Linked DNA regions of Microbulbifer sp. A4B17. The protein of the gene in region 2 interacts with the protein of the main gene of each other region in a pairwise test. Links are inferred from orthologs where the notes say so. Each region holds a gene or a part of one and is shown on either strand. Other genes may lie near its edges.

The links.
Region 1: the proteins of topA (region 2) and BTJ40_RS08035 interact in binary tests that used the Escherichia coli proteins (3 or more experiments, as listed by UniProt). The link is inferred for Microbulbifer sp. A4B17 from one-to-one orthologs.

Annotation. Positions count from the first base shown.
Region 1 is NZ_CP029064.1:1,770,172-1,773,442, reverse strand. Bases 251-3,201 are described here. They hold BTJ40_RS08035 (YigZ family protein), read right to left. Parts: upstream 2,051-3,201; coding sequence 1,451-2,050; downstream 251-1,450. Other genes in these bases: BTJ40_RS08025 (heme lyase CcmF/NrfE family subunit), read right to left, coding at 2,613-3,201; BTJ40_RS08030 (DsbE family thiol:disulfide interchange protein), read right to left, coding at 2,013-2,597; BTJ40_RS08045 (GNAT family N-acetyltransferase), read right to left, coding at 251-699. Also shown: more of BTJ40_RS08045, read right to left, coding at 208-250; more of BTJ40_RS08025, read right to left, coding at 3,202-3,271.
Region 2 is NZ_CP029064.1:3,133,457-3,136,999, forward strand. What follows is about bases 316-3,538. They hold topA (type I DNA topoisomerase), read right to left. Parts: upstream 3,204-3,538; coding sequence 516-3,203; downstream 316-515. Other genes in these bases: BTJ40_RS13955 (DUF6586 family protein), read right to left, coding at 316-512; BTJ40_RS13965 (hypothetical protein), read right to left, coding at 3,411-3,538. Also shown: more of BTJ40_RS13955, read right to left, coding at 21-315; more of BTJ40_RS13965, read right to left, coding at 3,539-3,543. UniProt on the Escherichia coli protein: Releases the supercoiling and torsional tension of DNA, which is introduced during the DNA replication and transcription, by transiently cleaving and rejoining one strand of the DNA duplex.

The DNA.
Region 1 (3,271 bases), 1.4 Mb from region 2 along the record:
ATCATTTTGTATATATTTGATAGACTTATAAATATAGAAAAATAACTCCATTAAGCATGGATCAAATTGACAGAGAGGTCAGCAAATCGCTGAGGCAAATACGTCAGAACCCACTCAATTTTCTTTGTTAAATTCTACGTTTAGGACATACGATGAATAAAAATACGATGCCTTTTAGTAGCACCCGGCCTATTCCGACTAAGCATTCTACAGTGAAAGAGACATCTCATGCCAACTCAGCCCACCATGATCAGAATCGGACTCACCGAGATAAATAAAACCGTATCTAGCGTACATATCAACAAGCTCAGACTGACAGATAAGATAAATTCTCTTTTTCCCAAGCTTCCTCATAGCGGCAATAAAGCTATTCATTAACTTGCCTGACATACCCTTGCCTTGATATTCAGGGTGAACTACAAGAGACATGATAACGATATTTTCGCCGCTGGGATCATGTCCTATTAATTCCTTGAACTCTTCATTGGATAACTCAACCTTGTGAGCCGCTCCCGAATTAATAAAACCAATAATTTCTATATTGTTTTCGATAACGAGGAATCCTTCAGGATAAGTCTGAATCCGCTTTAAAATTTTCTCTTTTGTAGCAGCCTCATTACCAGCATAGGATATGGACTCAATCTCAAAACATCTATCCAGATCCTGCTCATTTGCAGAGCGTATATTTACTTTAGACATTCTTTATCAACACTCCCTTCACGTAGCATATTAATCAACTGTACATCCTGGTACACCCAGCCCGAAAAATATCCTTCCTTAACTTGTAATATTACCTCACCTCAATACTATCAACCCAAAACCTTATAGGACCTATTAATCTCTGTACGGCGTGGTACCTGATGTTTACACGTGCCTTAGATTTGCATAACGACTCATAAAAATAGCGTTCTTTATACTTTAAATTCATGCGATATATCTTTTCAGAACCCGCCAACACTATACCCAAGAAAAATTTTGATGAATTCTTAGTTAAACTCCTGAAACTACAGGACTCTACCTTCCCTGTCACCTCAAATATACCTTGGTGTTCAGGGGGCAATTCCATAGGTATATTGATTAAATATAATCCACCGAGAAGTAATCCTACTAAACCCAAACTAAATATAATATTTTTCTTAGTCTTTGAAATCATCAATTAAAGCAACCTCGTTACAACACACAGCTGAAAAGCAAAAAAGGTGTGTAAGCCGCCTGGCAGCGAAAGCGTGCAGTTATTTGACTTATCTTCTATTACCGGTTAACTGCTCAATATATTACACTCTAAGCTTCCATAAGCAATTTTTTGCGAGCCAAAATCATGCTGTTTGAATTTGAGCTAAAGTCCATTAGCGTGACCCATTACTTTTTTTCAAATTAAAATATTGGCTGAACTGGGCTATGCCGGAACAAAAATAACCAAGCTCGCCAAATATGGAGTCATTTGAAAGAATTAATGATCGTCGAGAACCTGAAAATTCTCTGCCAATAACTGTGTCTGTAATTGCGACCACTGATCTAGGGGAAGAGAAATTGGCATTGTGACCTTGCTGGCATAGTCCGCCTGTCCACAACTTCCCTGGTGGCGGCCTAACAAAAAGCGCAGACGCGCTTCCTGAGCAAAGTCACAACAAACGGAGGTCTGATGCAAAGGTATAAAAGGTTGCAAAGGGACATCCTGTAATGCTGCGCCCACGGCACCGCGATAGGCTCGCATCAGTCCCCCAACCCCGAGTTTGGTACCGCCAAAGTAGCGGGTAACAATAGCCCCCACGTTACCCACGCCCTGCTTTAATAGCAACTCCAGCATTGGCCGGCCGGCACTACCGCCTGGTTCGCCGTCGTCATCAGCTTGCATGACTTCGGGATTGGACGGATTGCCGATTACGAGCGCAGTACAGTGGTGGCTTGCGTCGGGGTACTCAGAACGAACTGTATCCAGCTGGTGTAGAAAAGCCGTTTTATCTTCTACCGGCCCCAGCCAGCAGATAAAACGGCTTTTCTTTTCTTCCGTTTCACTGACAACGGGAGATGAGGGAATCTGATAGCTCACCGACAATATCGTCCCAGCGCTGGTTTTTCAATTTCTCATACAGAGGCTGGAGCTTGGTCTGCCAGACTTTATTATCGACAACACCAACATGCTTGCAGCGAATAGTCCCCTCGGAATCCACCAGGAAGGTTTCCGGCGCACCAAAAACCCCCAGGTCCAGGGCCAAACGACCATCTCTATCAGCGAGACTGTAAAGGTAGGGGTTGTGGAATTTTTCCAGCCACTTAACTGCCGCCTCATCCTCATCTTTGAGGTTAACACCAACGATCGGCACGCCCTGTTCAGCCAGAGCATTCAAATAGGGGTGCTCTACCCGGCAGGCCACACACCATGTGGCCCACACATTCATCAAATGCGGACCATCGGGAAGATCTTTCTTCTCTACAATCTGGCTGTTATCAGCCACTTTTTGCAAAGAAAATTCCGGCACCGGTTTATTCAGCAGTGCAGATGGCATTTCCTGTGGGTTCAGGTAGAGGCCTCTCCAAAATAACACCGCCAGAACAGCAAATATTACCAGGGGCAAAAAGAGTTTGAGTCTAGACATTATCCTTTCCAACTATTACGCCGTAGCAACATTGCCTGTAACTTCTACTGCTTTAGCGGCTTTCGCTTTGCGATAGCGCTTATCCGCTACAGCAATAGCTCCACCAATCGCCATCAGAAGTGAACCCAACCAAATCCAAACCACAAATGCTTTGTACTGGAGTCGCACAGCCCAATCACCATTGGGGTTGGATCTATCCATCGGCTCGCCGAGCGCCACATAGATATCGCGGAAGAGACCCGTATCAATCGCCGCCTCAGTCATAGTATTGCCGCCGGACAAGTAGTTGCGCTTTTGCGGATGCAACTCTGCTATCGGCTTGCCGCCCTTGCTGACGTGCAGCACACCTTCAAAGGCTCTGTAATTAGGACCCTGGGCCATGCGAACGCCATCAAACTTGAAGTCATATCCGGATACCTGATAAGTATCACCAGCACCCATCCGCACATCTTCCTCAACGGTATAAACGGTAGTCAGCACCACCCCCAACACCGAAACCGCCAGGCCGATATGAGCGATATGCATGCCGTAGTAACTGGCTCTTTGACGCTTCAGACCGGCAAAAAATGAACTGGAATTGCGAGTCTTGGCCACGATATCGGCGATGCTGGAAGCAAATACCCAGACTCCAATAAAGATGCCCAACGACGCCCCCCAATGGTAATCACCCAGGG
Region 2 (3,543 bases):
CTCGTTTTATGGGGGGTTCTTCAGCACTCATCCAAATGAGCGCGCTGCCTCACCACCAACTCGTTCAAGCAGCGATGCCATTCGAACAGCAGCTCTTTGGACAAGGGTGCAAATTCCGGCTTGGCAACATCACTGTACAACGGGATTAAATTTGCCTGCTGTTTTTTATCACCCGCAACCACAGATATTTTCTGCTGTTCTTTCCAGGCGTGGAGCATATGAAACAGCCAGCTTTGTGGGTCGCTAACCAAGCCAGATAACTCATTAGCCTCCGCGCTGGCCCTTCCCTGCCCCCTTAGCGCATCAATAATTAACTGCGGGGACTCCGGCTCAAATTCGAGCTGAAGCTGAGTCGCCTGTTCCGCAAGAAAGGCCCGGTAGGCTTTGCACAGCTGCATCAAGGCAGCCTCCTCCAGCGCATCGCGCTGAAGGGGCATATCCCATGGCTGCTGCAGCAACAGCTGGCTCTTGCGCAGAGCCGAAGTGACATGAATCGTATAAGGGTTAGTCATTATCTACTTCTTTGCCGCCGTTTTTTTAGCCGCAGGCTTCTTGCGCTTGGCGGCAGTGCTCTTGGTAGAAGCCTCTACTTTCCAACCACCATCGCGATAAAAAGCACGCCAACCAGTAGCCTTGCCCTCTTCCTCAGACTGAACATATTGCTCCTGAGTTTTGCGACTGAAACGAACCACGGTATCCCGCCCGCTGTCATCCTGTGTCGGTGCAGAAAACAGGAAGCTGTACTTTGGATCTATCTCGCTCTGATGAGGAAGCAATTCTTTGACCAAGGGAGCACGAGTCTCACGGTTTTTCGGGAACTGACTGGCAGCCAGGAATAGGCCAGAGGCACCATCGCGCAGGATATAGTGATCCTCCACTTTGATACATGCCAGTTCAGGCATGGGAACCGGATCCATTTTTGGTGGCGCCGGCTGCCCATTTTTCAATAACTTACGGGTGTTTTTACAGTCTTCGTTAGTACAACCAAAGTACTTGCCGAAGCGGCCCGACTTCAACTGCATATCACTGCCACACTTATCGCACTCGATGATAGGGCCGTCATAGCCTTTGATTTTAAAAGTGCCCTGCTCTATCTCGTAGCCGTTGCAATCCGGGTTATTGCCACAAATATGCAATTTGCGCTGTTCATCCAGCAGGTAGCTATCCATGGCTGTGCCGCACTTGCCGCAGCGGCGCTTCTCCCGCAGCAATCTGGATTCAGCTTCCTCATCTTTATCCGCATCGACCGCTTCATCGCCTGAAACCAGATTCATGGTATTGGTACAGCGCTCTTTAGGCGGCAGCGCGTATCCGGAACAACCCAGGAATACCCCAGTGGAGCCGGTGCGGATCTGCATGTGGCGGCCACACTTGGTGCACTCGATATCGGTATCTGTCGGCGTATTGCGACGCATTCCCGCGTCAGCAGATTGCGCTTTTTCCAGGCGCCCGGAAAAGTCCAGGTAAAACTCATCGAGCAGTTGCTTCCAACCTTTATCACCGTCGGCAACCGCATCCAGGGATTCCTCCAGGTTTGCGGTAAATCCGTAATCCATCAGGTTCTTGAAGCTTTCACTGAGGCGGTCGGTAACAATATCTCCCATTTTCTCTGCATAAAAACGGCGGTTCTCCAGCCGCACATAACCACGATCCTGAATCGTGGAAATAATGGAAGCGTAGGTGGATGGGCGACCGATGCCGCGCTTCTCCAATTCCTTAACCAGAGCCGCTTCACTAAACCGCGCCGGCGGCTTGGTAAAGTGCTGTTTGGGGTCAAGTTGCTGTAGGGACAGCTTGTCGCCAACCTTCACATCTGGAAGCACCAGGTCTTCATCTTTCTTACCGCTGGGTGGCGCTACTTTCAGAAAGCCATCGAAGCGAATCACACGGCCCCGCGCACGCAGCTCAAAGTCACCGGCGCTGACCACAATGGAAGAAGAAGTGAACTGGGCGGGGGTCATCTGGCAGGCGACGAATTGCTGCCAAATCAGGTTGTACAATCTCTCTGCGTCCCGCTCAACACCGGACAACATATTCGGGGCGATACGCACATCGGACGGGCGGATAGCTTCGTGCGCTTCTTGAGCACCCTCTTTGCTGCTATAGCTATTAGGGCTTTCCGGCAAATACTTATCGCCGTAATTCTCGGCGATATAGTCCCGCACCGATTCCACAGCCTCTTTACTGAGGTTGGTAGAGTCGGTACGCATATAGGTGATATGGCCAGCTTCATATAAACGCTGGGCCAGGGTCATGGTTTTCTTCACACTGAAGCCGAGACGATTACTGGCCGCCTGCTGCAGGGTGGAGGTAATAAATGGTGCGCTGGGTTTGGAGCTGGTTGGCTTGTCGTCACGGGCGGAAACAACAAACTCACTGGACTGAAGCTGCTTGGCAGCACTCATCGCCAGCTCTTCGTTGGTAGGACGGAAGGCCTCACCAGCCTGCTTCTTCACCTCGAGGCGCAGCTTGGCAGCCTTTGCCGTCGCAGTATCGGCAAACAGAGTCCAGTACTCTTCCGGGATAAACGCGCGAATTTCCCGCTCCCGCTCAACCACTAGGCGAACCGCGACGGACTGTACACGCCCCGCTGACAAGCCCCTGGCAACTTTCTCCCACAGGAGCGGGGATACCATGTAGCCCACGATCCGATCGAGGAAGCGGCGCGCTTGCTGGGCGTTTACGCGATTAATATTCAATCGGCCGGGATCTTTAAAGGCCTCCTGAATCGCAGACTTAGTAATCTCGTTAAACACCACACGGCGATAGCGATCGTTATCGCCGCCAATTGCCTCGCGCAAATGCCAGGCAATCGCCTCTCCCTCGCGATCCAAGTCCGTTGCGAGATAGATATGGTCGGCGCCTTCGGCGAGCTTTTGCAATTCGCTCACCACTTTCTCTTTACCCGGCAAAATCTCGTAGTGGGCCTGCCACTCGTGATCCGGGTCGATCCCCATGCGTTTAATCAGCTGATCGCGGTTTTTCTTCCGCTTGTAAGCCTCTTTCGCCTCGGGGGAAAGCTTGCGTGTTTCCGCCGCACGACGCGCGCGCTCTTTTGCGTCAACCGGTTGTTTATTGCCCCCACCAGTGGGCAAATCGCGAATATGGCCGACACTGGACTTCACAACAAAGTCCTTGCCGAGATATTTATTGATGGTTTTCGCTTTGGCCGGTGATTCGACGATGACCAGTGATTTACCCATAAGCCTTTGATTTCAAATGAAAATTTACTACTGTTGCAGGTCTTTCAAGCCCTCTTATCGGGCTTGTGCTGCGCGAATATATAAGCCTCACTTCAAGCGCGGTCAAGCAAAGCTGACAATTTTCCACTCTCAGTCATCAAAATTAGCACTGGTCAGTCTGCCGAAATGCGACTTAGTAGACGCTCTTTTACACCACTATTGGAGTGCTCAGGACAGCTCCTCACTCGCCGGATGGGAGCTGACTTTTCGAATGGCTTCCTCTATTAAAGGAGTGTACTCATCCAGTGACTTCATAAGTTTCTGGAAGGCCTGATTACCACCGGACTCCGGCCATTGAATC